One region of the Bradyrhizobium sp. SZCCHNS3052 genome, then DNA from elsewhere that is predicted to be linked to it. Evidence: predicted binding sites of a transcription regulator. Region 1 holds the regulator's gene; each other region holds the start of a gene.

Region 1 (10,294 bases):
ACCGACGCCTCGATCGGCGTGGCGTTGATCCCCGAGCACGGCACCGATCTCGACCAGATCATGAAGAACGCCGATCTGGCGATGTACGCCGCCAAGGCCGCGGGACGCCGCACCTGGCGCTTCTTCGAGCCCGAGATGGACGCCCAGATCAAGGCGCGCCACCAGCTCGAGGTCGACCTGCGCCAGGCCATGGCCGACGATCGACTCGAGGTCTACTACCAACCTTGTCTGAGCCTGCAGGACGACCGCATCGTCGGTTGCGAGGCGCTGGTGCGCTGGAGGCATCCGACCCGCGGCGCCGTCTCGCCGGCCGAGTTTATTCCGATCGCCGAGGACACCGGCCTCATCAACCTGCTCGGCGAACGCGTCCTCCAGGTCGCCTGCACCGAGGCGGTGAGCTGGCCGGACGACATCCGGCTCGCCGTCAACGTCTCGCCGGTGCAGTTCAAGAGCGGCACCCTGGCGCTCAAGGTCGCCAATGCACTTGCGACCTCCGGCCTGCCGCCGCATCGGCTGGAACTCGAGATCACCGAAGCGGTGCTGATCCGCGACGACGACGCGCTCGACACCCTGCACCAGTTGCGCGCGCTCGGCGTCCGCATCGCGCTCGACGATTTCGGCACCGGCTATTCGAGCCTCAGCTATCTCCAGCGCATTCCGTTCGACAAGATCAAGATCGACCGCTGTTTCGTCAAGGACATCACCGATAGCGAGGGTTCCGCGGCGATCGTCCAGGCCGTGGTCAACATCGCCGCCATCCGCAAGATGTCGACGACCGCCGAGGGCGTCGAGACCGAGGCGCAGCGGCAGGTGCTGAAGCGGCTCGGCTGCTCGGAGATGCAGGGCTATCTGTTCAGCCCTCCGAAGCCCGCAGCCGACGTGCGGCAATTGTTCGCTGCGCAGCGCGCCAATCCCTCATCCGGCCGCCATTCGCGCTCGGACGCCGCCTGAGCCGGTTCCGAACCGATAAATACCGTTGCAATTTGAGGCTTTTCCGCAAGCCAGATTCAAACCCTGCCGACTGGTCGTGCCTTGAAGTCCACGGCTCCGCCATGATCTACGGGACACAGACGGACATACTCCGTGTTCGCCTGTACACACTGGTCGAAAACCACGGCGGGACGGCCTCAGGGCCGCCCCGTCGGGTGTGAGCATCGCGCGTCGCGAGCCGCGCACCCGCCCGCTTCGCAGATCAGTTCGGCACCGCCGCCTTGGCGCGGACGTCGGCGTTCACCGTGACGCCCCGCAGCACGTTGAATGCGGCGTGCAGCGCCTTGTCGTCCTTCTCGTCCGGCGGAACGTAGGACTGCGAGCCGGTCTGCTCGGTGCCGTCGGCAGCGGAGAGATGGCCGCGCATGCCGGCCTCACCCTTGAGATCGCCGCGATCCTTCAGCTCGTCCGGCACGTCCTGCTTGACCTCGATGTCCGGCGCGATGCCCTGCGCCTGGATCGAGCGTCCCGACGGCGTGTAGTAGCGCGCCGTGGTCAGCGCCAGCGCGCCGTTGCCAGCGCCGAGCGGAATGATGGTCTGCACCGAGCCCTTGCCGAACGAGCGCGTGCCGACCAGGGTCGCACGCTTGTGATCGTGCAGCGCGCCGGCCACGATCTCCGACGCAGAGGCCGAGCCGCCATTGATCAGCACCACGAGCGGCTTGCCCTTGGTGAGGTCGCCGCCGCGCGCGGTGAAGCGCTGCGTCTCCTCCGGATTGCGGCCGCGGGTGGAGACCACCTCGCCCCGCGGCAGGAACGTGCTGGAGACCGACACGGCCTGATCGAGCAGCCCGCCCGGATTGTTGCGCAGGTCGACCACGTAGCCGGCGAGCTTCTCCTGCGGGATCTCCTTGGAGATGCTGGCGACCGCCTTGCGCAGACTCTCGGTGGTCTGCTCGTTGAAGGATGTGATGCGGATATAACCGATGTCGCCGCCTTCGGTGTGATAGCGCACCGGGCGCACCTTGATGATCTCGCGCGTCAGCGTAACGTCGAGCGGTGCGTCCTTGCCCTTGCGCATGATGGTGAGCTTGGTCTTGGTGTTGACGCCGCCCTTCATCTTGGCGACGGCCTGCTCGAGCGTCAGTCCCTGCACCGCCTCGCCGTCGATCTTGGCAATGAGATCGCCCGAGAGAACGCCGGCCTTGGACGCGGGCGTGTCATCGATCGGCGCGACGACCTTGACCAGGCCCTCCTCCATGGTGACCTCGAGACCGAGTCCGCCGAACTCGCCGGACGTGGTCTCCTGCATGTCGCGCCAGGACTTGTCGTTCATGTAGCGCGAATGCGGATCGAGCGAGGACACCATGCCGTTGATGGCGCCTTCGATCAGCGCGGGATCGCTCGGCTTCTCGACATAGTCGGCGCGAACACGCTCGAACACCGCGCCGAACAGATTGAGCTGCGAATAGGTGTCGGCCATGCCGGCCGCGGCCTTGGCCTTGGCCACGAGTTGCGCGCCGTCGGGACCCGTGACCATCAGGGTCAGCCCGACGCCGGTCATCGTGCCCGCCAAGAACAGCCAGTTTTTTCGCATTGTTTGCTTCCCGAGCGTTTGTTGGATGGCCGGCCGATCAAATGGTCCGCACGCATCGCCGGCGCGATTTGTGTTGCGAACACACACCACATTTCCGGTTTCTTCAAGGCCGATATTGCGCCGCCGTACCGGGGCCCGACCGCCGGCGCTCGCATCCGAAATGGACGTTCACAGGCTGAAATCAAGCTCAAGGCTGCGCCGGCGCCGGGCCCGGCTGAACATACCCCGTCTTTCACGGACACCCATGATCACAATTCGACGAGCCGTGTACCACGCCGCGATTTGATGGCCTGGGCCTGCGGGGCGCCGCTCCCCGCGCGCGCCCGGGAAGCTCGAGTTCGGAATGGCTTGCTCCCGGCCCGCTCGATGGGCAATGCTCCGCAGCAAAACCGCAAGCATGACAGTCGCTGGGAGGCAAACATGAACCAACGGACCCCGATCGAGGCCGGGTGGCGGAACGTCGAACTCGGCTCGAGCGACGAGAAGTTCCAGAACCTGCACGAGCTCATCCGCAAGGCGCGCGCCCAGCTCAACCAGAACGCCTGGGACTACATCATCGGCGGGGCCGAAACCGAGACCACGCTGCGTCGGAACCGGATGGCGCTCGACGAGATCGCGTTCCGTCCGCGCGTGCTGCGCGACGTGTCCAGGGTCGACGCCTCGGTCGAAACTTTCGGCCGCAAGCTGCGCCTGCCGGTGGTCATGGCCCCGGTCGGTGCGCTCGAAATCTTCGATCCGGCAGGGGCGGCCAGCGTGGCCCGTGGGGCGGGCCGATTCGGAGCCGCGCACATGCTGAGCTCGGTGTCGGAACCCGGGCTGGAGAAGACCGCCGAGGCCGCGCCCGACGCGCTGCGAATCTTCCAGCTCTATGTCCGCGGCGACGACGCCTTCGTCGAGGACTATGTGAGCCGGGCGGTCGCCAACAGCTACACCGCGTTCTGCCTGACCGTCGACACCGCCCATTACAGCCGGCGTGAGCGCGACATCGCCAAGCGCTACGTCCGCGAAAGCCGGCTGCGCGCGACCGGCGGCGACCACCAGAAGGCGCTGAGCTGGCACACCGTCAAGCTGATCAAGGACAAGTTCAAGCTGCCGCTGATCATCAAGGGCATCGCGACCGCCGAGGACGCGCAGATTGCGGTCGATCACGGCGTCGACTGGATCTACGTCTCCAACCATGGCGGCCGCCAGCTCGACCATAGCCGCGGAGCCATGCATGTGCTGCCAGAGATCGTCGCCGCCGTGAAGAGCCGGGCAAAGATCATGGTCGACGGCGGCTTCTGCCGCGGCACCGACATCGTCAAGGCGATCGCCTCCGGCGCCGACCTCGTCGGCATCGGCCGGCTGCAATGCTGGGCGCTCGCCGCGGCCGGCGAGGACGGCATCCTGCGCATGCTCGAGCTGCTGGAGGACGAGGTCATCCGCGCGCTCGGCCTGCTCGGCGTCACCTCGTTCGCGGAGCTGAACGCGTCCTATCTGCATCCGGCGGCCGCCACCAACCTGCCGAGCGTGGTCAGCGCGTTTCCGCTGGTCGACATCGAGCCCTACCGGTATTGAGGAGGCGCCGCTTCCGTCCCACGCAAGGCATCGTCGACCCGCCCCATGCCCGCCTCCGCTCTCCGCCCCGGCGCCGCCGACGCGCTGCTGTTCGACCTCGGCCGCGTCGTCATCGACATCGATTTCGTCCAGGTTGTCTCGCGCTGGGCAGCGCATGCCGGCTGTCCGCCGGAGCGCATCGCCGCGCGCTTCGTGCGCGACGAGATCTATCACGGGCACGAGCGCGGCACCGTCTCCGATGCCGCGTTCTTCGCCAACCTGCGCCGGCAGCTCGGCATCGACATCACCGACGCGCAGTTTCTCGAGGGCTGGAACGCGATCTTCGTCGGCCCGATGCCGGGCATCGCCCCGCTGCTCGCACGCGCGGCTTCGAGACTGCCGCTCTATGCCTTCTCCAACACCAACCAGCCGCACATCGATCACTTCTCGCCGCGCTATGCCGACCTGCTTGGTCACTTTCGCGAGATCTTCCTGTCGTCGTCGATCGGCCTGCGAAAGCCGGATGCCGAGGCGTATGATCACGTGGTGCGGGCGATCGGCGCGCCGGCCGAGCGGATCGTTTTCTTCGACGATCTCGCTGAAAACATCGACGGCGCGCGAACGAGCGGGCTGCAGGCGGTGCTGGTGCGCTCGACGGCCGACATCGCCGCGGCGCTGGAGGCGCTCGGGATCTGATCGCGTCGCGCAAGGGTGCGTCATGGCCGGCGGCGTGACGTTCTGAAAGGCTGCGCTCGCAATGACGGTGCCCACTCGTGCAAAATTGTTCTCGCGACACGATGTGCCCGAGCTTTGCTGCTCTCATTTCACCCTCCTCCAATCGGAGGGCGCAGGGAATGCCGGGCTGCAGGCCGCAACCCATGGCCCGCCTGCAGAAAAAAAGCAGGCGGCAGTCACCACAGGTCCAGCCGACATCCGGCATTCCCTGCGCGATGGTCTTCACGCTTATACGCGATCTCCCCGGTGCCCGGCTTGTTGGCCACCGTCGCCGACGGGATCATCAGCACCCTTCGGCTTGGCATCAGCTTCGGGATGCCAGGACCACGCGACTTCACGTCCGCGCCATGCCGTTCGTCCGCGCGCCATCAGGGCACGCTGCGACACGTCGCGGCCACCGCATCCCGCGCTCCACGTCCGTGACGATCGCGAAGCGCCCCTCCTGTCGAGCACGGGACCAAATCAGCATAGCAGCTTTTTCCGAAAAAGCGAATCCTAAATGCGACCGCCGGCAACGGCGCCATCCGGCCCGTCTCCCGCCACATCCGCTGGCCGCAGACGAGCCGGCGCCTAAGCGCATCGGCATCGGCGGCGAGATCGTCAAGATCGCGCCGTGCTCGATGACCATCGTCGGCACGCTCGCCGATTGGTCGCAATGGACCGGCGTGACCTTCGACAGCTCGGGCGAGATCGAGGTCCCCGGTGCTCTCGTGCCCGTGCTCGCGTCGGTCGAGCACGACCATGCCGCCTATGTCGAGCCGAATGTCTGGATTCGGCATCCGCTCTGACGCGGTGCAGGTCGTCCGCGCGACGATCAACGCGCCGGCACGACGCGCTCGTTGAGAAATCCGATCACCACGTCGAACGCCTGCCGTCGATTCCGCTCCATCAGGATCATGTGCGTGCCCTGCCCGATCTCGACCAGGCGCTTGTATGGCGCGCTCACGAGGCGAACGAACAGGTCGTGCGCCATCCCGAAGCGGACATCCACATCCCATTCCGTCGCGAGCACGAGAACCGGGCAGTCGATCGTGCTGGGATCGTAGATCGGCTGGTCCACGGTCCAATGCTCGTCCATGTGGCGCGTGCAGATCGAGGGCGTCGCGGCAACGCATATGACGATCGCCTATGACCGGCGCGGATTTGGTGAGACGGTCGCCTATGAGGAAGCTCATTCTCCGGTCGAGGACCTGCTCGCCGTCGTCGACGCGCTCGCGCCGGCGCGGCCGGCGACGCTGATTGCCTGCTCGCAAGGAGGCCGCATCGCGCTCGACTTCGCGCTTCGCCATCCGTCACGTATGGCATCGCTGGTGCTGATCGCACCTTCGATCAGCGGCGCGCCGGAGCCGGTCTATCCACCGGAGATCAAGGCGCTAACGGCGTCGTTGGCCGCTGCCGAGGCCGCACAGGATTGGGATCGGGTCAGCGCTATCAAGGCGCATCTGTGGGTCGACGGTCCCTTGCAGCGCGAGGGACGCATCTCCGGCGAGCCGCGCGAGACGTTCCTGAAGAAGAACGCCGCCGCACTCCGCGCGCCGCCAACCGGCGCGACTCTCGATGTGGCACCAGCCTTCCCACGCCTCGCGGAGATCGTCGCGCCATCGCTCGTCATCCGGGGGGACTTGGACTTTCCTCACATCCAGCAGCGAAGCAGGCTGCTCGCCGCAACAATGCCGAACGGGGTCAGGACATGAGCTGGCCGGAACGGCGCACCTGCCGAGCCTGGAACGTCCGCAGGAGGTCATGCGGTTGATTGCGGACTTTCTCGCGCGATCGTGAGGCAGCGGCCCGGAAACGGCCCACAGCAGACGGTCAGAACGCAGGGAGCGGCCTAGGCCCTTGGCCGCGCCGTGCGCGTTCGGTTAGAAGGCGATTCATTCGATCTGCCGTCTCCGTCCGAAGGAAATCCCATGGCCCTGATGCCGGTGTCTGATGCGTTGTCCGCCGTGCTCGCCGGCGCCGAACCGCTGGCCGAGGAGCAGGTCGGGCTGGACGAAGCGTTTCACCGCATCCTGGCGCGGGACATCGCGGCGCTGCGGACGCAGCCGCCCGAGGCGATGTCGGCGATGGACGGCTATGCCGTGCGCGCGGCGGACGCCGCCCAGGCCAAGGCGCGGCTGAAGATCATCGGCGAGGTTGCGGCGGGGCGGCCGTTCGATCGCGTGGTTGGACCCGGCGAGGCGGCGCGGATCTTCACCGGTGGCGTTGTTCCGGAGGGCGCGGACGCGGTGGTGATCCAGGAGGACACGATCGCCGAAGATGGCCACGTCGTGATCACCGAGGCCGCGATCAAGGGCCGGCATATCCGGCCGGCGGGCGTCGACTTTCACCAGGGCATGGTGCTGCTGAAGTCCGGGCGCCGGCTCAGCGACCGCGACCTGTCGCTGGCGGCCAGCATGAATCATCCGGCGCTGCCGGTGCGGCGCCGGCCGAAGGTGGCGCTGCTCGCCACCGGCGACGAGCTGGTGATGCCGGGCTCGACACCCGGCCCGGGCCAGATCGTCTATTCCAACGGCTACGCCTTGCGGGCGATGGTGCGCAACGAGGGCGGGACCCCGATCGATCTCGGCATCGCCGCGGATACGATGGAGGCGACGATCGCCGGCATCCGCCGGGCCCGAGAGGCCAAGGCCGACATCCTGATCACGACCGGCGGCGCCTCGGTCGGCGATCACGACCTGGTCAAGCAGGCGCTCGAAGCCGAGGGCGTCGAGATGGCGTTCTGGAAGATCGCGATGCGGCCGGGCAAGCCGATGATGCACGGACGGCTCGGCGACGTCAGGGTGATCGGACTGCCCGGCAATCCGGTGTCGTCCTATGTCTGCGCCCTCCTGTTCCTGGTGCCGCTGATTCGGCGGCTGCTCGGCCGCGACGAGGCCGTGATGCCGCGCGAGACCGCCCTGCTCGGCCGCGAGCTCGGGCCGAACGATTCGCGCGAGGACTATCTGCGGGCGCGGCTCGAAGAGCGCGCCGACGGCACGCTGGTTGCGACCCCGGTGAGCCAGCAGGATTCGTCGCTGCTTGGGAATCTCGCGCTCTCGCAGGCGGTGGTGATCCGGCCGGCGTTTGCGCCGAAGGCGCCTGCCGGCAGCCCGTGCGAGATCCTGCGCCTGCCGAACTGAGCCGCTTCCCCGGTAAAGCCCGGTCTGTTCATCATATTTTTAGGATTGCGGAACACACATCGAACATATAGTGTCCGTTCATGATTTGTTTTTAGTATGTTGCGGGCGACGCGATGACGGTCCGACTCCAGGGCGCTCTCAGCCGGTTTGTGCGCGAGGCGCAGCTCCTGGACTCGGACGACAACAAACCGGGGACCAGGTCGAGATGCTGACGCGCAAACAGTACGAACTTCTGCGGTTCATCAACGAGCGGCTCAAGGAAGCCGGCGTGCCGCCGTCCTTCGACGAGATGAAGGATGCGCTCGATCTGCGCTCGAAGTCCGGCATTCATCGCCTGATCACGGCGCTCGAGGAGCGCGGCTTCATCCGCCGGCTGCCCAACCGCGCCCGCGCGATCGAGGTGATCAAGCTGCCCGAGCTGTCACAGGCCGCCAACAACCGCCGCGGCTTCACCCCATCGGTGATCGAGGGCAATCTCGGCAAGGTGCGCACCAGCACTCCCGCGCTGGACGATGGCGAGCGCCCCGTCGCAGTGCCGGTGATGGGCCGCATCGCCGCCGGTACTCCGATCGAGGCGCTACAGACGCGCAGCCACACCATCAGCGTGCCTGCCGACATGCTCGGCAACGGCGATCACTATGCGCTCGAGGTACGCGGCGACTCCATGGTCGATGCCGGCATCCTCGACGGCGACATGGCGCTGATCCAACGCAACGAGACCGCCGACACCGGCGACATCGTGGTGGCGCTGATCGACGATGAGGAAGCGACGTTGAAGCGCTTCCGCCGCCGCGGCGCATCGATCGCGCTGGAGCCGGCCAACACCGCCTACGAGGTACGCATCCTGCCGCCGAACCGGGTGAAGATCCAAGGCAAGCTGGTCGGGCTGTACCGCAAGTACTGATCGCGAATGGGATCGGTCGATGGGCGGCGGGCGCACGCGCTTTCGCCGCCGATCGGAGGCTGCCCAGCAAAATACGTCACGCGCGAATGCACCTCATGATGTGCAGCGCGGCATGCTCAAACGCTTGTGATCGGCCGCGGGCACACGCGATGCAGATCAGCGCAGAATTGCCGCGAAGCGCGCGCTAACATCACCATCGATGTCCACTCTGATAGAGGCCTGCGCCTGTCCGGGGGGAGCGTGGGTCGGCTATCTCTCAACGAGGAGCGATCCGATGTGTGACTACAGCCTCCATGCGGTTGCGTCCCGTCCCGCCAAGGTCGGCGAGACGTTGATCTCGATGACCTTCCGTGGCACCGCCACCCGCGGCTTCGCCCTGGAGAGCGAGCCGACCGTCGCAGTCTGCATGCTGCCCGGCACCGAGTTGGCCTTCGCCGAGGACGTCCGCTACGACAGCCGCTGGCTCTGGACCCGGACGATCCGCGAGCGCGTCGCAAAGTTCAACAGCATCGAGACTCACATTCCCGATCGCCATCACGACGCGATCGAATTCGCCGACGGCCGCCACGTGCTGGTGACCCAGCTCTGCGAGGGCCAGCGCGTCACCGTGCTGCAATTGCCGGTCAGCAAGCAGCCGGCGGAGCGACGCCCGGACATCGCCGAGGACGTGCCGCCTTCGCAGGCCACACCGATTCGCCGCATCAGCATCACCTGAGGGGTCTCCGCATCGGCATTTCTCTCGGTCGTGAGCGAGCTTTCGACCGTGGGAGATTTGGGTTCTGCAAGCGCAAAGTCCTCTCGGGCGAACCTCACGCCCCGGCATCGCATCGGATAGGAACGACATCCCTCGGCCGGCATGATGTGCCGGGGGAGCCTGCCGCCGTGGTCAACAAGATCGATTGGAACAAGGCCGCCGGGATCACCGAGCCCGGCTGCGATATGCTTGTGTTCGGATGGCTGACAGGGCTGACGACATCGCCATCTGGCAACGCTATCCGCGCGCTGCGTTCACGCTGGCCGAAAGCCCCTCGCGGTTCGATGGACTTGGCAACATGGACCTGGCGACACCGAGTATCATCTCGGCACGCTCGAGCTGCCCGGCACTCAGTCTTCCTCGCCCTGCTCCGTCTCCGGCGGCGTCGCGTCCTGAGGCCGCGCGGCCGGCGCGCGCGGCGTCAGCGTCGTGTCGAACTCGCCGGCCTCGGCGGGCGCCGGCCACCATGGGCGGTCGGTGCCGCCGGCGCGCGCCGGCGTGACGGCGAAGCTCCTGCCCTGCCGCACCAGCATCAAGGCGCCCTGCTGCCGCAGCCGCTCGCGATCGATGACGGCCGCCGCGCAGGATGACGGCGCGGCGCGCGCGGTGACGATGAGCGCGACGCGGGCGCAATCATCGGCGAGCGCCTCGGCGCGCAGGGTCAGGGCGGCGAATCGGCCGTCGGCCATTGCGACCACGCAGCCCGCCTCGTCGCA
Region 2 (10,294 bases), 170 kb from region 1:
CGGGCCCTTCGTGGCGACCGCCGCGTCATCCGCCTCAATCACCGCCTTGCACAACCCGAGCAGCGCCGCCCCGTCTCCGCCGACGCGCAACTGATGGTATTGCGTGCTAATCCGCGTCCCACCGGTGAGCACCATCTGAATCGGGTTCTGCGGATCAGTGAAGCGCTCCAGTCCCCGCTCACGCAGCGGGTTGAAGGTGATGATGGGTACGCCGCGTTGCGCCGCCCGCTGCAACGGATGCAGCATGCGCGGCGAGTTTGTCGTCGTGTTCTGGCCGAAGAAGAATATGCAATCCGCTTTGTCGAAATCCTCCAGCAGCACCGTGCCGACGGGCACACCGATCACCTCCGGCAGCGCCACCGACGTCGACTCGTGGCACATGTTGGAGCTGTCGGGAAAATTGTTGGTGCCGTACATGCGGCCGAAAAGCTGATACATGTAGCTCGTCTCGAGCGAGGCCCGACCCGACGTGTACATGACGACCGAGCGTGGATCGAGCCTGTTCAACTCCGCCCCGATGTCGCGAAGGGCCTCGTCCCAGCTCACGGCAACATAGCGATCCGCCGCAGCGTCATAGCGCATGGGATGAGCAAGACGCCCCTGCTCTTCGAGCTGATGATCCGACCAGGATCGCAATTCTGTCAGACTGTGCCGAGCAAAGAACTCCGGTCCGACTGTCTTGCCGGTGATTTCCCACGCGGTCGCCTTGGCGCCATTCTCGCAGAATTCGAACGGGTGCGGCTTTGCCGGCTTGGCCCAGGAGCAGCTGACGCACATGAAGCCGCCTGGCTTGTTCTGTTTCAACAGGATCTCGCTGCCAAGCAGGGTCACCTCCTCCTGCGTCAGGATGCTGGCGACCGCGTGCACCGAACCCCATCCGCCGGCCGGAGCCCTGTAGTCCTGGATTTTTGCTTTCTCGCTCACGACGCTCTCCGCGGCCTGTTCAAAAGCGGCAAACCCGGGATGAGCAGCGAAGTTCCGATTCCTCGCTGAACGTTGCGAGGCTATCGTCGAAGTCCCGCGGGCGAAGGTCCGCGCTAGGAATTGGGAACGACCCGGCCCGCCGCGAGTCATTTCCATGCCTCTGGCGGCGTTCCCCCATCTCGCTGGAGGCACTCCGTGTGGACTGCGGCCCAGCGTTCGACCCCTCGGGCGCTGGGCCCGTCCCACTGAGGTAGCCGGGTTTTCTCCCGGCTTCCGATCTCAGCATCAAGCCGCGCTGCGCTTGAGATGGCGGCCTTCCTTGACCTCTTCGATGATCTTGGCGCTGAAGGCTTCCAGATCTCCGGGATTGCGCGAAGTGATCACGCCCTGATCGACCACGACCTCCGCGTCCTGCCAATGCGCGCCGGCATTGGCAACGTCCGTCTTGATCGATTTGTAGGACGTCATCTTTCGCCCCTTGGCAATTCCGGTCTCGATCAGGAGCCACGGCGCATGACAGACCGCCGCAACGATCTTCTTGGCTTCAAAGATCTCCTTGATGAACCGCAGCGCCTTCGGCTCGAGCCGCAGCAGATCCGGATTGATCTGACCGCCCGGCAGCACGACGGCGTCGTAGTCCGAAGCAGACGCCTGGTCCAACGTCTTGTCGACCTTGACGGTCCGTCCCCAGTCCTTCTCATCCCAGCCCTTGATCTCGCCCGGCGCGAGCGAGATGATCTCGACGGTCGCGCCCGCCTGCTTGAGACGATCGCGCGGCACTTCGAGCTCGGATTGCTCGAACCCGTTGGTTGCGAGGATCGCGATCTTCTTTCCCTTGATATCCATTGGACTCTCCTGGCCATTCGACACCGCCGGCAACCTCGCGCTGGCCTCCATGTTCCGCCTGGCAGGCCAGGCGGATCGTCACAACTGGTCGATCGAGTCAGCGCTCGCCTGGGTGGAACCAGCCTGCCTATGGCGCCGTTTGTTTGGACGTCCCTGCCTTGAATGGATGGGCGGCGTCGAGCGGCACGGCATCGCTGCATCGGCGGATCGCAATCTGGAGGCGCTCGTGCCCTACGCATTGTTTGAGAATGACGAACAGATGACCCGCCCGTTTCGCACCGAGCGCGAGGTCTGGGAGGCCGCGGAACAGGCCGATCTCATCACGCTCGGCACGCATGGCGAGAAAATCCTCGACAACAATTTCGAGATCAAATCATGCGAGGCCACACCGGAAGAGCTTACCGCCGCGCCGCCGGACATCGTATTGCCCGAAGCTCACACGCCCGATGCTGATCGAGGGAGCCGGACTACCGACCAATCTTTCTCCTCACCGGCCAAATTGAAGATGCGGACGTCCTCATGACCCGGCGCAGGTTGGCCTTTGCGGCTCAGGTGATCGTCGGCCATGTCGGTTCCTGGCCTGATCATCGGACTACGGACGAGCGGCGGATCGCTCGGCCTTACCGCCAGCCTCTCATGCGCGCCGGGCGCCGCGCTGCTTGCGAGGCAGTCGGCTCGCTTCCTCCAGCTTGAGCCGCTCTCGCTGTTGCCGCAGCCGGTCAAGCGTCTCCAGCATGTGGTGCAGAAGCACTTCGGCGGCCGCCGTCGAGGCCCGAGCTCGCCGTAGCTGCACGATTTCACGGCGCTGCCGCCCGACCCGGAGACGCATACGGTCGATTTCGGCTCGAACCACACATAGATCGCGCATGAAGCACCCGAGCAAGAGTAGGATCGCACAATAGAACAAAATAGGAACACTTTGCAAGCTTCCCCGTTGAAGCCGGGCAACAACGGGAGATCCCCATGGCCGAACAGCTGCAGAAAGATCCCGAGGACTGGGTGTCCGGAGCCGATCCGATGACGGATACCCAAGCTTCCTACTTGAGAACGCTCAGCGAGCAGGCTGGCCGATCCGATCCCACGCGAGCGGAGATGACGAAGGCTGAAGCGTTCGAACTGATTGATGAGATGAGACGCGCCGCAGGGTTGGATTGAACCGGCATATTCGACTCACCAGGACGATGGGTCGGCAGATCGGTATTCCAATGTTGGCGATGCCGGTCCGAAGCTGTCGCGAATCAGAAATCGGTCGTTTAGTCTCCGCGGCATTTCGCGGGAGTCCACCATGGTTGCGGACAGTGACAGCAAGGTTGCCTGGCATCGCGCCCAGCTCAAAAAGAATCGCGCGACCTTGAAACAGATCGAGACGGCGCGGTTCACGGTGGGCGAGAGCGCCGATGCGAAGGCGCTCGAACAGACCAAGCGGCAGGTTGCGGAACTCCAGGTCAAGATCCGCGAATCCGAGCACCTCATCGCTCAGCACGACAAGCAGACGCGACGCCCGCTGGCGACCGACCTGCGAAGTCTCTCGAATGTCGCTTGGCGCAACTGGACCGGCAATGGCCCGCGCTGAGGGCTTGCTGCCATTCAGTCCACGATCTTCTGATGCACGCCTCCAGGCTCTTGCAGAACCGTAGACACATTCGACGGCTGTGATTTGTCAACCGTCGGCGCCCAGCGCTTCAGCCGTTCATCGCTCCTGCCGATTGCATCGAGGTCGATGCGTCCTTCCGCCAGAGCCTCCTTGGCGCAGGCGAGCGCGCGGTGGAACTGGGTGCCGTCATAGGCCACCAGCAACAGATCGGCGCCGCCGTTGAGAGCCTCCACGACAGCTTTGCAGAGATCGCGGCCGTAGATCGCCCCCATCACGAGATCATCCGTCACGATCACGCCCTGATAGTTCCAGCGACCGCGAATGAGTCCCTCGAGCACGGCTTTGGAATGTGAGGCAGGCCGCTCTGGATCGATCGCATCGACCGTCACGTGACCGACCATCATCGCCGCGTGCGAGCCCTGCAGCACCTGTCGGAACGGCCGCCAATCCGACCGTTCCAAGACATCTGCCGGCGTGCCGAGCTGTGCCGAGAAATGATGCGTATCGGCTGCGACGCGCCCCAGACCAGGGAAATGCTTGACGGCCGCGCGGACACCGCTTGCTTCCAGGCCACGGACGTAACCGAGCGCAATGTCGCCAACCACCGCGGGATCGTTGGAGATCGCGCGACGGCCGATCAAGGTGTGAAAGTCCAGTCGGTTGCGTGTCCAGCTCGGGCGAAGGTCGACGACCGGAGCCAAATTGAAGGTGATGCCGGCAGCCGCGAGAGCCTCCCCCTGGGCGCGCCCCATCGCGAACGCATCCTGCGCGCGCCGCGAGGCCGGCAGATCGGCCAGCGTTGCGAGGCCGGGCATGTTCGGCAGGGTCGGAGACAGGTGTGCGACGGCGCCTCCCTCCTGATCCGCCGCAACCAGCAGAGGCGGCAGCCCGGCACTCCGGCGCGCGTCCTGCAATCGCGCCATCTCGGCGCGCAGCTGAGGCTCGGTCCGGCCGCGGATGTTGTGGTGTGTCACATAGACGCCCGCGATCAACCCCTGTCGGGCCAACGCGGCTGCGTCATCGACGGCCGTGTAACCGACGATGAAATGCCGGCCGAGCAGATGCGCCACGTCGGGGGGCGTCCGGAACGTCTCGTACTTGCGCCAGGCAAACATGAACTGCGTCGACGTCAGCATGATCAGCGGAACGCACCATGCTACGACCAGAGCGCGTCCGGCGGGCCCCCGCCGCCACCGACCGCCGAGCATCAGCAGCAGCGGAACGGCAAGCCCGATGAGGAGCAGGGCTGCGTGGCCGCTGCCCCGCAGCCGAACCAGATAGGGCTCGTTGCTGTTCAGCGTGACGAAAATGAAGAGCAGAGCAAGGATCCAGAGAACCGCGGTCCTGATACGTCCGAGCATGTGTGCAGCCGATCATCCCAGGGGAAAGACGGCCATTGCGTAACAATCACGTTTCCCCCGCGCCAGATGTGGAATCGCGTCTGCACGAAATCTGCAAACAAATCCTGAAATGCTGCAGATCCCCTCGTGAGCTGCTGCATGGGCAGGCGTCATGCTTAGCTCATCGGCTTGTGCCTCCCGGCCCGAACGATGACCCAAACCAAGGATTCCTCCATGACGACTCTCGCCGAGCCGACGGCTGCGCCCGTCGCGCCCGATTCCATGTGGCTCAAATTCGCCATCACTGCCGGTCTCGTCGGCCTCGCCGACACGCTGCTCTACAACGGCCGGCCGATCGGCCTGGCATTCCCGCTGTTTTTCGCCGCGCTCGCCGCAGTGAGCATTCTCGCCAATCTTGCCAAGACCGATCGAAACCGTCTGGTCGGAGCTGCAGTTCTCTTCGTTGCCGGCCTGGCTCCCGCCATCGAGGAGCTGAACCTGCTTTCTTTTCCTGTCCTGCTGCTCACGACGCTGTCGGCTATCACGCTGGCGACCAACCGATCCGCGCGCGGCTTCCGGCTTCCGCTGACCGCCGCGCGGCAGTTGCTCCTGATCGGGCCGTTTCGACTGATACCTGATGCGATCGTGACGCTGCGCGCGAACATGATCACGCGAACTCTCGTTGTCTGGAGCATTCCGCTGGCACTCGGCTGCGTGTTCTTGGCTCTGTTCGCAGCAGCCAATCCGGTCATTGAGCGGTGGTTCGCCGTCCTCAGTCCCGAGCGCGTCGCCTCCCAACTCACGATGGGGCACGCGATCTTCTGGCTCGTGACGTTGTCCATGGTCTGGCCATTCGTCAACCTTCGCTGGCGCGAGCGGACCACGACCTCGAGCCCGCCGATCGAAAGCGAGCCCGATCAGCCGTCAATGCTGACGACCGTGCTCGGCCCTGAAACCGTGATCCGGGCGCTGATCCTGTTCAACATCCTGTTTGCCCTCCAGACGGCGCTCGACGGCGCATATCTGTGGGGACATGCTGCGCTTCCGGACGGCATGACCTATGCGACCTATGCGCACCGAGGCGCCTACCCCTTGATCGTCACGGCGCTGCTCGCGGCTGCCTTCGTCATCGTCGCCGTCCGCTCCGAGACCACGGCAAACGAGTCGCGACTGGTCCGGCCGCTGGTCTATCTCTGGGTGGCTCAGAACGTGATGCTGGTCGTGTCCTCGATTCAACGGCTTCACATGTATATCGAGACTTATGCTCTGACCTATTGGCGAATCGCGGCCCTGATATGGATGATCCTGGTCGCGATCGGCCTGATCCTCATCGTGCTCAGGATCGCTCTCGACAAGTCCAACGCATGGCTCATCCGTATGAACCTGCTGGTGCTCTCGGCGACCATCTACGGCTGTGCGCTGATCAATTTCGACCGGCCGATCGCAGACTTCAATGTCTCCCATAGTCGTGAGGCGGGACAGAGCGGCCCTCTCGTCGACGGCTCCTATCTCGTCTGGCTCGGGCCCGAGGCACTGCCGGCCATCGAGCGGGCGATGCTGTTGCGACCGACGGACCGAGGGCTGGCCAGCGACCGTGATCGGCTCCTTGAGCAACAGGAAAGCAGCATGGCGTCCTGGCGATCCTGGAGTTTTCGCGGCTGGCGCCTGCAGCGCTATCTCGATACACATCCTGTGTCGCAGAAACCAAGCTGATGCCTCGCCGCGGAGTAGAGCTCGTGTCTCCCCGAATCCTCATCGTCGACGATGACCCGCATATCCGCGAAGTCCTGCGCGTGGCCTTGAGCAAGGCCGGCATGGCGGTGAGGGAAGCCGCCGACGGCCGCGCTGCGCTGGCCAGGGTCACCGAAGACCGTCCGGACCTGATCGTGCTCGACGTCGGCATGCCGGAGTTCGACGGCCTCGAGGTCTGCCGGCGCATTCGCCGGACCTCGCAAGTGCCGATCCTGTTCCTGTCGGCCCGCGACGAGGAGATCGACCGCATTCTCGGGCTCGAGATCGGCGGCGACGACTACGTGACAAAGCCGTTCAGTCCGCGCGAGCTGGTCGCCCGCGTCAACGTCATTCTCCGCCGGGTCGCGAACGGCGGAGGTGATCGCTCGGCCGAGCCGGAGAAGCTCGTCCATGGCCGGCTCCGGCTCGACCCGCAGCAGCACCTGGCCCGTTTCGATGACATGCCGCTGACGCTCACCGCGCTGGAGTTCAGCATCCTGCGCACGCTGATGACGCGTCCTGCGGTCGTGTTCAGCCGCGAGCAGATCATGGCCGCCGCCTATCAGCTCAACATTCAGGTCTCCGACCGAACGATCGACAGCCACATCCGCAACATCAGAGCGAAGCTCGCAGCCGCGCATTGCGAGGACGCGATCGAGACGGTCCATGGCGTGGGCTTCCGGCTCGGCCGCTGCGGCACCCCATGATCGCGCCCAAGCCCAAGGCAAAATGGCGGCCGTCGCTGGGACAGATCGTCTTTGGCGTGCTGGCGCTGGTTGGCACCTTGCCGCTCGTCGGGCTGTTCTTCTTTCGCATCTATGACAACCAGCTGATCCGTCAGACACAGGCGGAACTGATCGCGCAGAGCCGTGTCCTCGCGGCAGTCTTCGCCGAGGAGGTTTCCGCGCGCCTTGCCACCGGCGTTCCGCTCGGCGCCGAGATCCCGCCCGAGTCACGTCCGGATTCGTCCGACGAGGTGACGCCCATTCGCCCCCTGCTCGATCTTCTGGCCAACGATCTTTTCGTCCGCCGCCCGGACGCCCGCGACGCGGTCCATCCTGCCGATCCGGCCTACGTCGCGATCGGCACGCGGCTGCTGCCGATCGTCAGGGAGACGCAGAAGGTCACCTTGGCCGGGTATCGCGTGCTCGACCCCCAGGGGGTCGTGATCGCCGGCCGCGATGAGATGGGCAAATCACTCGCTCATATCGACGAGGTGGCTGCCGCCCTGAAGGGACGCTACAGCGCCGCGCTCCGCATTCGCATTCCGGACAAGGCCCCGCCACCGATCTATTCGATCAGCCGCGGCGTCGGCGTCCATGTGTTCTCGGCCATGCCCGTGATCGTCGACGATCACGTTGCCGGGGTCATCTATACCTCGCGCACGCCCCGCAACATCTTCGAGCATCTCTATCAGGAGCGCGGCAAGTTCATCGCTGCCGGCTCCACCATTGTCCTCACGACGCTGCTGGTCGGCCTCGTCGTGGCACGCACGATCACACGGCCGATGCGCGAGCTGGTCGATCGCGCCGGCAGGATCGGACGCAACGATCCCGCGGGTTTCCGTCCGCTTGCCCATTACGGCACCCGCGACTTCGCGGAGCTCGCCGAGCACTTCTTCGCCATGGCCGAGCAACTGGCGCAACGCTCCAACTACATCAGGAGCTTTTCCGCGCATCTGACGCACGAGCTCAAATCGCCGCTGACCTCGATCAAGGGCGCAGCCGAGCTGCTGCTCGACTCCCTGGCCAGCCCTTCCGAGACCCTGACCCGCGCCGAGCAGGAGAAATTCCTCACCAACATCCTTGGCGACGCCGACCGCCTCGCGGCGCTGGCCCAACGCTTGCGCGAGCTGGCACGGGCGGAGACGGTGTCGACGGTCGAGTCTGGTAGCATAGCCGAGGCCGTCGGCACGCTGCGAGTGCGTTTCCCCTCGACTGTCATCGAGACGTCCGGCCCGGTCGAGCGCAGCACTAGGCTCCCGAACGAGACCGTGCTGATCGTGCTCACGCATCTCGTCGACAACGCCGTCCGGCATGGCGCCCGGCGCATCCGCCTCGAGGCCGAGGAGAGCAAAGGGATGCTGATCGTCATCGCCAGCAATGACGGCGATCCGATCTCGCCGGAGAACCGCGACCGCATCTTCGATGCCTTCTTCACGACCCGGCGCGACAGCGGCGGTACCGGCATGGGGCTGGCGATCGTGCGCGCCATCATGGCAAGCCATGGCGCCGAGATCTCGCTGGGGCCGGGCGACAAAGGTGTCGCGTTCGAGCTGCGGCTGCCGATCGAAGGCGCCCCATGACGTCGATCTGAGATAGCGCAGTCTATTGGCGCCGCGTCAGAGTTGCCTCCGGTTGTTCGTGGCAGCCGGCAATCCCCACCTCAGTCAAGTCCCTGTCGGCGAATATCTTCTCCCAATCGTTCGTATACGAGCAATGTATGCCACGGTGCCGCCGGCTGCATGGGCCGGCCGAGAATGCCGCAGAACTGCATGGCAATTCGCAAATGACTTGGACCCGCGATCCGCGTAATCTTCGCGCCGATTGCGCCATCGGCCAGCGTCCCGCTTGGCCTTCGGGAGACCTTGATGAATTCGAGACGTTTCGAGATCAGCCGCCGGACCGCCCTCCTGACCTCCGCTGCCATCGCCGCGAACGTGGTCAATCCACTCCGCGCCTTCGCCCAGGAGACGCCGCGCAAGGGTGGCGTGTTCAACGTTCACTACGGCGCCGAGCAACGCCAGCTCAACCCGAGCCTCCAGGCTTCAACCGGCGTCTACATCATCGGCGGCAAGATCCAGGAGAACCTCGTCGACCTCGATGCCAACGGCCAGCCGGTCGGCGTACTTGCCGAGAGCTGGGAGGCGACGCCGGACGGCAAGACCGTCACTTTCAAGCTGCGCAAGGGCATCACCTGGCATGACGGCAAGCCGTTCACGTCGGAGGACGTTGCCTTCACCGCGATGAACATGTGGAAGAAGATTCTGAACTACGGATCGACCCTGCAGTTGTTCCTGACTGCGGTTGACACGCCAGATCCGCAAACCGCGATCTTCCGCTACGAGCGGCCGATGCCGCTCAACCTGCTGCTGCGCGCCCTGCCCGATCTCGGCTACGTCTCGGCCAAGCACATCTACGAGAGCGGCGACATCAGGCAGAACCCCGCGAACCTCGCCCCCATTGGCACTGGTCCGTTCAAATTCGTGAAGTACGAACGCGGCCAGTATATCATCGCCGAGCGCAATGCCGACTACTGGCGGCCGAACGCGCCCTATCTCGACCGCATCGTGTGGAAGGTGATCACTGACCGTGCGGCGGCGGCGGCGCAAATGGAGGCAGGCGAGCTGCACTACAGCCCGTTCTCGGGCCTGACCATCTCCGACATGGCGCGGCTCGGCAAGGATAAGCGCTTCATCGTCTCGACCAAAGGCAATGAGGGCAACGCGCGCACCAATACGCTCGAGTTCAACGTCCGCCGCAAGGAGCTGGCGGACGTGAAGGTCCGCCGCGCCATCGCACACGCGATCAACGTTCCCTTCTTCATCGAGAACTTCCTCGGCGATTTCGCCAAGCTGGGCACCGGTCCGATCCCGTCGACCTCGACCGACTTCTACCCCGGCGCCAATACGCCGCAATATCCCTACGACAAGGCCAAGTCGGCGGCGCTCCTGGACGAGGCCGGCTACAAGCCCGGCGCTGGCGGCACCCGCTTCTCGCTGCGGCTGCTGCCCGCGCCATGGGGGGAGGACATCTCGCTGTGGGCGACCTTCCTCCAGCAGTCGCTGGGCGAGGTCGGCATCGCGATCGAGATCGTGCGCAACGATGGCGGCGGCTTCCTCAAGCAGGTCTATGACGAG
Region 3 (10,294 bases), 120 kb from region 1:
CGAAGCCGCCATTGGTGTTGTAGTTCTGGGTGCCCAGGAAGCCCGGCGCATTGAAGCGGCCGAGGAAGGTCTCCTTGCTGGTGCCCCAGCCGCCGCCGCCCTGGATGCCGGCGTAGAGGCCCGACCAGCTCAGGATCTGCGCGACCATCGGCGGCGCCTTGGTGTACGGGCGGGCCGCCATGTCGGCCGCCGACGCGGATGTGGCGGATGCGATGCCGACGAGCGCCGTCGTGATCACAAGCAACTTCTTCATCAAATTCTCCCCCGGGAGGTTGGAATGACAAGCGATGGGCAAGTCATACACAGGGCATCCCGGAGAGGCTGTAACGCGCCCGCCACAGAAATGAAAAAGCGTTATATATCATATATTTAGCACAAAAACGCCGCGACGCTGCCGGGCTGTTGACACGAAAAAGGCCGGCGCGAGGGCCGGCCTTTCCGAATGCGTGCGAGCGGCGGCTTTTTTCAGTAGCGCGTGCCCATCGGCGCCCCGAATCGATAGTTCACGCGGACGGTCGCCATGTCGATGTCCTGCTTGATGGTATCGACGCGCGACAGCACGGTTGCGGTGGCCGGGAAGCTGATGTCGCGCGAGCCCATGAACAGGTGGTCGTACTCGACGGCGACCGACCAGTTCGGCGCGAAGCCGAACTCGACGCCGGTACCGACGGTGCCGCCCCAGCGGGTCTCACTGGCGGAATCCAGCAGTGTGCCGACCGGGAAGGGCGCGGCCGCATTCGCCGTGCCGGTGTATTTGTTGTGGGTGACGGCGGCGCCGCCCTTCACGTACCAGAGCACGTTGCCCCAGGCGTAGCCGACCTGGCCGGTGAACAGGCCGATCGCATCGGTCTTGGTGGTGTTGGTGATGCCCGCGGCCAGCGCAGCCGTGCTCGCATTGGACGACTTCAGGTCGGTCCAGTTGCCCTGGGCCTCGACGCCGAACACCCAGCTCGCCGCCTGCCAGCGATAGCCGACCTGGCCGCCGATGAGGCCGCTCGAGGCGTTGTGGCAGCCTTCGGACTGGGTCGGCACGACCGCCACGCCGCCGACGCGGTTGAGCGTCCAGCAATTGTGGCTCCAGTCGGCGCCGCCATTGACGCCGAGGTAGAACCCGGCCCAGCTCGGCAGCGGCGTGACATAGGCCGGCGGCGGCGCCTTGCTGTAAGGGCGCGTCGCGAAGTCGGCCGCCGAGGCCGGCGCCAGTCCCAGCGCCGCGGCGCTTGCGGTCAAGATCAAGGTCGTCTTCTGCATTCGTCTCTCCCCAGTCCCAATACACCACGCTCCGGATCCCTCCGATCCGGGCCCACGCGAAGGTGGCCTGTGGCTGGTTGTAAGGGAGACTGCTTTCCAAACTCGTGACCGGGACGAGCCGTGTGGCGGGATGTGCCGATCGTGCTTAAGCGCGGGTAAAGACGGCGACTGCCAGAGCCGACGGGGGGAGCTGTGTCACAGCGTGAGTGACGACAGGCCGGGCAAGCGCCGCCGCGTGAGATCCCGAGTGTCAGCCCTCGAGGGTCAGTGCTTGGAAACGACGGGACCGCCCCAGCGATAGTTCACGCGGACCGTCGCCATGTCGACGTCCTGGCCGACCGCATCGGTCCGGCCCGCGGCTCCAAGGGGAACACCCGAGAAGCCGAAGGTGCGGTTGCCCATGAACAGGTGCTCGTATTCGGCTGCGACCGACCAGTTCTTGGCGAAGCCGACCTCGACACCAGTCCCGACCGCAGCCCCCCAGCGCGTGGCGCTGGACACGTCGAGCACCACGCCCGTGGCCGTGGAGAGGCCGTTGTACTTCTCACCCGCGACCGCGGCGCCACCCTTCACGTACCAGAGCACGTTGTTCCAGGAATAGCCGATCTGGCCGGTGAACACGCCGATGCCGTTGATCTTGGTCTGGTTGGTCACGGCCGGGGCGAACTGGCTGGTGTTGCTGCCCTTGAGGTTGGCCCAGTTGCCTTGACCTTCGATGCCGAACACCCAGCCGCCAGCCTGCCAGCGATAGCCGATCTGGCCGCCCGCCAGCGCGCCGGTCGCATCATGGCAGCCTTCCGCGTTGGTTGCGGCCACGCCGGCAAAGCTGACCTTGTTGGTCCAGCAGGTGCGGGCCGCTGCGCCACCGGCATTCAGGCCGATATAGAAGCCACTCCAATCATAGATCGTCGTGATCATCGCAGGCGCTTTGGTGAAGGTGCGCGCGGGCAGATCGGCAGCGATGGCCGGCGCAATCCCCAGCGCCAGCGAAGTTGTCGCCCCCAGCAACAGCCTTCTCATCGCATTCCCCAAACCACGTCCGACGCCCGCACGCACGCTCTCACCAACGCCCACCCGCCGGACGTTGATAGCTCCTTCCGCCGTAAAAAGCCGTCACCCAAAGGACACAACGGCTCGGCAAGTGCCGGTTCTGGCACACAAAAAAGGCCGGCGCGAGGCCGGCCTTTCGACATATTCGCTTTTTGCGTGCAATCAGTAGCGCGACACGATCGGGCCGCCGAAGTGATAGGAGACGCCCGCCTTGACGGTGTGCACGGTGTCGCTCCACTCGGAGCGGTTGGTCGGAACCGCGCTGTACTGAATCGAGCTCTTGCCGAAGTCGAGATAGTTGTATTCGACCTTGGCCGACCAGTTCGGCGCGAACATGTACTCGGCGCCGGCACCGATCGTCCAACCCCAGCGCCAGTTGTTCTGAGCGAAGCTATTGGCCGCGCCACCATTGAGCGCCGCGTCGTAGCGGTGCTGGAGATCGCCGACGGCAGCGCCGCCGCTGACAAAGAACAGCGCCGGACCCGCAGCCCAGCCGAGGCGGCCCTTGATGTCGCCGAAGCCGCGCAGCCTGGTGAAGTAGGTATCGCCGAGACCGGCGTTGACGACGCCCGACCGGCCGTTGATGTCGGCCCAGTGATAGTCGCCCTCGAGACCGAACACGATGTTGTCGACCTGCCAGTTGTAGCCGACCACACCGCCGACGAAGCCGCCGCTGGTGTCATAGTTCTGGGTGCCGGCAAAGATCGCCGTATTCGGCGCCCCGAAGAAGGTCTCGTTGCTGCGGCCCCAGCCGCCGCCGCCCTGCAGGCCGAGGTAGAAGCCGGCCCAGGTCGGAAGCGGCGCCGGCGCCATCACCGGGGCCTTCGTGTACGGGCGGGCGGCGAGATCGGCGGCTCCCGCCGGCGTCAGCGCCCCCAAAACCATCAAGCTGACAGCTCCGAGAAAAATTCGTTTCATCCCAAGTCTCCCGCGTTGGGCGTCTCCAAAATGGTCCCCGGAGACGCTCGTCTGTGAAGTTGGTGCGACCACGCTTGCGGCCCCAATCCATCCTCAAATATACGCGATTCAACCCTGGATACCGTCTCCCAAAAGCCACAGCCGAGGAGGAAGTGAGGCTGGCTAACTTAATGAAAGTTAATCCCTTTTTCGTGAATAAGGGAACTTTTTCCGGGTTCCATTGCGAGAACTTGCGGTTCCATCGAGTTCCGTGGAACTCGACGCACGGTTGTAGACATATGCGCGCGAACAAAACTGGAACAATGGCCTTCCGCCTGCTATATGTGGATAAACAACGGACAGGGCGGGTGGACCGCGCGGCAACCGTATAGGGTCCGCCGCGAGAGGAAGGGTTAGCCACCGGACGCCGTGAGGCCGGTGTGGACGGCCGGTCCGATGATCGAGAACCGCGGGAGAGTGGTGATGGCGGGTAGTGTGAACAAGGTGATTCTGGTCGGCAATCTCGGCAAGGACCCCGAGATCCGGCGCACGCAGGATGGGCGGCCGATCGCCAATCTGAGCATTGCGACGTCGGAAACGTGGCGCGACAAGGCGACAGGCGAGCGCAAGGAAAAGACCGAGTGGCACCGCGTGGTGATCTTCAACGAAGGTCTTTGCAAGGTCGCCGAGCAGTATTTGAAGAAGGGCGCCAAGGTTTACATCGAGGGCGCGCTGCAGACCCGCAAATGGACCGATCAGAGCGGTGTCGAGAAGTACTCGACCGAGGTCGTGCTGCAGGGCTTCAACTCCACCCTGACGATGCTCGATGGCCGGGGCGGCGGTGGCGGCAGCTTCTCCGATGACATGGGTGGCGGTGATTTCGGCAGCAGCGGTCCGTCGATGGCGCCGCCGCGCCGCGCGGTTGCTTCGGCGGGCGGTGGCGGACGCAACAGCGACATGGACGACGACATTCCGTTCTGAGGCGCGCGCGGACGCTGCTGATGCGAGCCGGCTTGCCCGTGTCTGGACGGCAGGCCGGCGGTCATCCGAGGGGGGCGGCCGGGGTGCTGCAAGCGATCGTGCGAGGTTGGTACGATGATGGAGGCTGTGGCAAGGACCCTCGACTTCTATCGGCTCGCCGAGGGCCTGAAGCGCGAGTTGCGCCACAGCTGGCTGTCTGACGGGCGCCGCGAGAGCGTGGCCGAGCATAGCTGGAGCATGTCTCTGCTCGCGTTGCTCGTGCACCGTCATCTCGAAAGACCGGTCGAGATCGATCGCGTGCTGAAGATGATCATCGTCCACGACCTCGTCGAGGCGCTGGTCGGAGACGTCCCCTTCTTCGAGACCGGCAGCCGAAAGGATGCCAAGGTCGCCAAGGAGCGCGAGGCGATCGAAGTCATCCGGTCGCGCTTGCCCGGGGAGGCGGGCAGGAGATATTCGACCTGTTCCATGAATTTGAGGCGAAGCTCACGGCGGAGGCCAAGTTCGCCGCGGCGCTCGATCACCTCGAGGTTCAGATGCAGCACAACCTTGCCGATCTTGGGACCTGGGAGCCCGTCGAGTACAATCTCGTCTACACCAAGATGGACGCGGTATGCGCCCATGACGCTATGCTCGTCGAACTGTGCGGGCTGGTGAAAGGCCAAGCCGAAGCCAAGATGCGTGCTGGCAGCGTGGATGTCGACGCAATCAAGGAACGTCTGCACGAGCTGCGGGCTGCGATCTAGCTCTGGGGGCTGCCATGAGCTTCGCGCCGCTGCTCGACGCCGAGCCCGCCGTCCAGCTGCACGCCGTCGCCGCGATGACGGCGTTCGCGCTCGGGCTCGTTCAGTTCGCCGCCCCGAAGGGGACCGTGCCGCATCGAACGGTCGGCTGGATCTGGGTCGCGCTCATGGTTGCCGTTGCAGCCAGTTCGTTCTGGATTCACACCATCCGGTTGGTCGGTCCATGGAGCCCGATCCACCTGCTGTCGATCTACACGCTGGCCGTGCTGCCGCTGGCGGTGTGGGCTGCGCACCGGCACCGGGTGGCGGCCCATCGCCGGGCCATGATCATGCTGTTTTCCGGCGCCCTGGTGATCGCCGGACTGTTCACGCTGCTGCCGGGACGCATCATGCACAAGGTCGTCTTCGGGCCGTAGCCGAAGACGGTTCCCGGAGCCTGCCATGGGCGGCCGCGGCAACCGGTTAAGTGACTGGAAAGGCGAGCAGAAAAAGCGCTCTTCGGATCGCCTTGGGGGTGGCCTGCGGCACGCTCCTGCGCTATATGATTCTAAGCGATTTTCGCGTGTCAAAACCGACCGGTATCCCCTTTGTCCGATAAAGAAGATGAGAAGCCCGGCGAGCCGGGCGGACCTTCCGACATTCGTCCCGTCTCCATCCTCGATGAGATGAAGCGCTCCTACCTCGATTACGCGATGAGCGTGATCGTGTCGCGAGCGCTGCCCGATGCGCGCGACGGCCTGAAGCCGGTGCATCGGCGCATCCTCTATTCGATGTACGAGCAGGGGCACACGCCCGACAAGAAATACGTCAAGTCCGCGCGCGTGGTCGGTGACGTCATCGGTAAATACCATCCGCATGGCGACCAGTCGATCTACGACGCCATGGTGCGCATGGCGCAGGACTTCTCGATGCGCGTGCCGCTGATCGACGGCCAGGGCAATTTCGGCTCCGTCGACGGCGATCCGCCGGCCGCCTACCGATACACCGAAGCGAAGCTCGCGAAGTCGGCGATCCCGCTGCTCGACGACATCGACAAGGATACCGTCGACTTCCAGCCGAACTACGACAATTCGGACAAGGAACCGTCGGTTCTTCCGGCCAAATATCCGAATCTGCTGGTCAATGGCGCCGGCGGCATCGCGGTCGGCATGGCCACCAACATCCCGCCGCACAATCTCGGCGAGGTGATCGATGCCTGCATCGCGCTGATCGACAATCCCACGCTCACGATCGACGAACTCATCAACATCATTCCGGGCCCGGATTTCCCGACCGGGGGCATCATTCTTGGACGCGCCGGCGTCCGCTCGGCCTATCATCTGGGCCGCGGCTCGATCATGATGCGCGGCAAGGTGACGATCGACACGATCCGCAAGGATCGCGAGGCGATCATCATCTCCGAGATTCCCTACCAGGTGAACAAGGCCACGATGGTCGAGCGCATCGCCGAATTGGTGCGCGAGAAGAAGGTCGAAGGCGTTGCCGACCTGCGCGACGAGAGCGATCGCGACGGCTACCGGGTCGTCGTCGAGCTGAAGCGCGACGCCGTGCCGGACGTCGTGCTCAACCAGCTCTACAAGTTCACGCCGCTGCAGACGAGCTTCGCCGCCAACATGCTGGCGCTCGACGGCGGCCGCCCGCAGACGATGACGTTGAAGGACCTGCTGACGATCTTCGTCGCGTTCCGCGAGCGTGTCGTCACGCGCAGGACGAAGTTCCTGCTCAACAAGGCGCGCGACCGCGCCCACATCCTGGTCGGTCTCGCCGTGGCCGTGGCCAATATCGACGAGGTCATCCGGGTCATCAGGACCTCGCCCGATCCTGCGTCCGCGCGCGAGGCGTTGATGTCGCGCGACTGGCCGGCGCGCGACGTCGAGGCCATCATCACGCTGATCGACGATCCGCGTCATCGCCTCGCCGAGGACGGCACCATCCGGCTGTCGTTCGAGCAGGCCAAGGCGATTCTCGACCTGCGTCTGCAGCGCCTGACCGCGCTCGGCCGTGAAGAGATTTCCGATGAGCTCGACAAGCTCAAGGTCGAGATCAACGACTATCTCGACATCCTGCGCTCGCGGGCGCGAGTGCAGGGGATCATCAAGGACGAGCTCGCCGCGATCAAGGCGGAGTTCGGCACGCCGCGCCGCACCGTGATTGCCGAGCAGGAAGGCGAGGTCGAGGACGAGGACCTGATCCAGCGCGAGGACATGGTCGTGACCGTGTCGCATGCCGGCTACACCAAGCGCGTGCCGCTGTCGGCCTATCGGGCGCAGCGCCGCGGCGGCAAGGGCCGCTCGGGCATGCAGACCCGCGAGGAGGATTTCGTCAGCCGGCTGTTCGTGGCCTCCACGCACACGCCGGTGCTGTTCTTCTCGTCGCGCGGCCAGGTCTACAAGGAGAAGGTCTGGCGGCTGCCGATCGCGGCGCCCAACGGGCGCGGCAAGGCGCTGATCAACATCCTGCCGCTGGAGCAGGGCGAGCGCATCACCACGATCATGCCGCTGCCGGAGGATGAATCCTCGTGGGCCAATCTCGACGTGATGTTCGCCACCACCGGCGGCAACGTCCGCCGCAACAAGCTGTCGGATTTCGTCGACGTGCGCCGCTCCGGCATCATCGCGATGAAGCTCGACGAGGGCGAGGAGATCGTCAACGTGCAGATCTGCACCGAGCGTGACGACGTGCTGCTCACGGCGTCGGGCGGGCAGTGCATCCGATTCCCCGTCACCGACGTGCGCGTCTTCACCGGGCGGACCTCGATGGGCGTGCGCGGCATCGCGCTCGCCGGCGGCGACAAGGTGATTTCGCTGTCGATCCTGCGCCATGTCGAAACGACCTCGGACGAGCGTACCGCGTACTTGAAGATGCGCCGGGCGATGTCGGGCGATGCTGCCACCGAGGAGCCGGTCGAGACCGAGGGCGAGGAGGCGGCCGCTGGCGCGATCCAGCTGTCGCAGGAACGCTATGTCGAGATGTCGGCGCAGGAGCAGGTGGTGCTGACCGTCTCGGTCAACGGCTACGGCAAGCGCACCTCGTCCTACGAGTACCGCACCACCGGCCGCGGCGGCAAAGGCATCGTCGCGATGTCCGTCAACAACCGCAACGGCAAGCTCGTCGCCTCATTCCCGGTCGAGGATGGCGATCAGATCATGCTGGTGACGGACAAGGGGCAGTTGATCCGTTGCCCCGTCGACGGCATCCGCATCGCGGGACGCTCGACCCAGGGCGTCATCGTGTTCGACACCGCCGATGATGAGCATGTCGTGTCGGTGGAGCATATCGGCGAGGAGGCCGAGAACGGCAACGGGGCCAGCGAGCAGGCAAATGGCGAGTGAAGGCGCGACCGACGAATAGTGAGCAGCTATTCGCTTACTCCGTCCGCTCGACGGAGACCATCCTGGCCTCGCGGACCGTTCCTCTGGTTCCGGCGCTGCGCAGGCAGCCCGCTTCGAAGTTCGGCCAGGCCTGCTGTGAGCAGTCGCGGCCGATCGGTCGAATGTCCAGGCGGTCCGCCTTGGCGAGCGGACGCGGCACGCTGGCTTCGACCTGAGGAGCGAAGCCGGGCAGGAGGGTGATGCCGGCAGCCACCAAGCCGGCCGCTGCGACTGCAGATAGCGCTTTGATCATGACGGTCCCCTGTCTGGGCCGTTCGGCCCGTTGTTCGTTAAGGATTTGATAATCAGTTCGGGTTTCGAGACGTCTTCGCGGAACGGGCGAATTGGTTTCGTCTCGGCGCGAGCGTGTTTCGTGTCCCGAGTTCCGATGAAACAATCGCGGTAGCCGACCACAGTTCCGGCTCCCCGGTGTCGCAACCCATTTCATTGCGGTGCGGCCTCTCGGCCGCTCTTTGCCCATCACAGCCACGCCAGCGGGCCTGACGGCGGCTTGCCGGCCTGTTCCGGGCGGTATAGGACGGGCGCATGCAACGCATTGCGCTCTATCCGGGCTCGTTCGATCCCGTCACCAACGGCCATCTCGATGTGGTCCGGCAGGCCGTTCATCTCTGCGATCGCCTGATCGTCGCGGTCGGCGTGCATCACGGCAAGAAGCCGCTGTTCTCGACCGAGGAGCGGCTGGCGATGGCGCACGAGATCTTCGGTCCCGTCGCAGCCGCGGCGGGCTGCGGCTTCGAGGCTTCGACCTACGACAATCTGACCGTCACCGCCGCGCAAAAGGCCGGTGCGATCATGATGATCCGGGGCCTGCGCGACGGTACCGATTTCGACTACGAGATGCAGTTGGCCGGCATGAACCAGACCATGGCACCGCAGGTCCAGACGGTGTTCGTTCCAGCCTCGGTGGGTGTCCGTCCGATCGCGGCCACGCTGGTTCGCCAGATCGCCGCCATGGGCGGCGAGATCTCGCATTTCGTGCCTCCGTCGGTGGCCGAAAGTCTCAAGGCCAAGTTCAAGTGATCCTTCGGGCACCGGCCGCTTCCGGCGGTGCCTTCCTCTCCTCATCGTCTCATGTCATCGGAGTTGCCATGATCCGCGCTCTCGCCTTCGTCTTTGCTCTCGTGTTCGCATTGCCGGCGCTGGCCCAGTCGCTGCCTGCCGGCCTCGACAAGCAGAATGCCCTGGTCATCGACACCACCAAGGGCCGCATCATCATCAAGCTGCGCACCGATCTGGCGCCACAGCATGCCGAGCGACTGAAGACGCTGGCGCGCGAGGGCTTCTACAACAACGTGCCGTTCCACCGCGTCATGGACGGCTTCATGGCGCAGACCGGCGACGGCCAGAACTTCAATGGCACCGGCGGCTCGAAGTACCCGAACCTGAAGCAGGAGTTTTCGAGCACGCCGTTCAAGCGCGGCACCGTCGGCATGGCGCGTCGGGGCGATAGCGTCGATTCTGCCAACTCGCAGTTCTTCATCTGCTTCGGCGATGCGTCCTTCCTCAACGGCCAATACACCGTGATCGGCGAGGTCGTGCAGGGCATGGACGTCGTCGACAAGCTCAAGAAGGCGCCTCCGGGCTCGTCGGGCGGTGCCGTCACCGATCCGGACAAGATGGTGAAGGTTCAGGTCGCCTCGGACATCAAGTAGGCAGGCAGAGCGGGGGCATGCCCGGGTCTCGCGCCCGGGTTCCCCCGAGCCTTAAGGAACCTTTTGCCACGTCGCGGAGGCATGCCGATTCTGCCGCCCCGTCACATCGACAGGGCCGGTGGCTTCAGCTTTAAGCGCATTGGGTCTATTCTGGGCCAGCATCGCGGGCCTCGTCGTGCTCGGATTGCCGTCAGGAGGGGTGACGGCCGCACATGGGAAGGCGCCGCGACATTTCAGACCCAGGATTTGCTTTGTCCTGACCCCCGTCAATTCTACAAAAACCGAGAGACCAGAATGGCTGTGACCGAAAATACCTTGATCCTCGAGA

What was found. Region 1 encodes LexA, which represses DNA repair genes until DNA is damaged. Its sites were predicted from a motif close to TGTTCNNNNTGTGTTCNG; they were not measured.
Region 2: a site for LexA is predicted at 2,670-2,687, ahead of QX073_RS07145 (DUF3072 domain-containing protein). Genes of this name have one in related genera too.
Region 3: a site for LexA is predicted at 3,504-3,521, ahead of QX073_RS07350 (single-stranded DNA-binding protein). Genes of this name have one in related genera too.

What each region holds. Positions count from the first base shown of each region.
Region 1 is NZ_JAUETB010000001.1:1,724,414-1,734,707, forward strand. Features, by position in the region: gene QX073_RS07890 (EAL domain-containing protein) at 1-951, shown strand, start outside; gene QX073_RS07895 (S41 family peptidase) at 1,193-2,527, opposite strand; gene QX073_RS07900 (alpha-hydroxy acid oxidase) at 2,948-4,084, shown strand; gene QX073_RS07905 (HAD family phosphatase) at 4,130-4,759, shown strand; gene QX073_RS07910 (hypothetical protein) at 5,218-5,586, shown strand; gene QX073_RS07915 (hypothetical protein) at 5,613-5,876, opposite strand; gene QX073_RS07920 (alpha/beta hydrolase) at 5,875-6,492, shown strand; gene glp (gephyrin-like molybdotransferase Glp) at 6,709-7,920, shown strand; gene lexA (transcriptional repressor LexA) at 8,126-8,824, shown strand; gene QX073_RS07935 (hypothetical protein) at 9,099-9,539, shown strand; partial or broken gene QX073_RS07940 (ComEC/Rec2 family competence protein) at 9,929-10,294, opposite strand, start outside.
Region 2 is NZ_JAUETB010000001.1:1,559,353-1,569,646, forward strand. Features, by position in the region: gene QX073_RS07130 (FdhF/YdeP family oxidoreductase) at 1-924, opposite strand, end outside; gene QX073_RS07135 (type 1 glutamine amidotransferase domain-containing protein) at 1,210-1,770, opposite strand; gene QX073_RS07140 (hypothetical protein) at 1,760-2,293, shown strand; gene QX073_RS07145 (DUF3072 domain-containing protein) at 2,734-2,925, shown strand; gene QX073_RS07150 (hypothetical protein) at 3,056-3,343, shown strand; gene QX073_RS07155 (glycoside hydrolase family 3 N-terminal domain-containing protein) at 3,358-4,725, opposite strand; gene QX073_RS07160 (DUF4173 domain-containing protein) at 4,939-6,417, shown strand; gene QX073_RS07165 (response regulator transcription factor) at 6,441-7,142, shown strand; gene QX073_RS07170 (ATP-binding protein) at 7,139-8,740, shown strand; gene QX073_RS07175 (ABC transporter substrate-binding protein) at 9,026-10,294, shown strand, end outside.
Region 3 is NZ_JAUETB010000001.1:1,608,125-1,618,418, reverse strand. Features, by position in the region: gene QX073_RS07370 (outer membrane protein) at 1-253, opposite strand, end outside; gene QX073_RS07365 (outer membrane protein) at 466-1,251, opposite strand; gene QX073_RS07360 (outer membrane protein) at 1,516-2,271, opposite strand; gene QX073_RS07355 (outer membrane protein) at 2,464-3,219, opposite strand; gene QX073_RS07350 (single-stranded DNA-binding protein) at 3,682-4,179, shown strand; partial or broken gene QX073_RS34395 (HD domain-containing protein) at 4,294-4,925, shown strand; gene QX073_RS07335 (DUF2306 domain-containing protein) at 4,940-5,338, shown strand; gene gyrA (DNA gyrase subunit A) at 5,510-8,254, shown strand; gene QX073_RS07325 (hypothetical protein) at 8,289-8,546, opposite strand; gene coaD (pantetheine-phosphate adenylyltransferase) at 8,840-9,334, shown strand; gene QX073_RS07315 (peptidylprolyl isomerase) at 9,403-9,966, shown strand; gene QX073_RS07310 (peptidylprolyl isomerase) at 10,261-10,294, shown strand, end outside.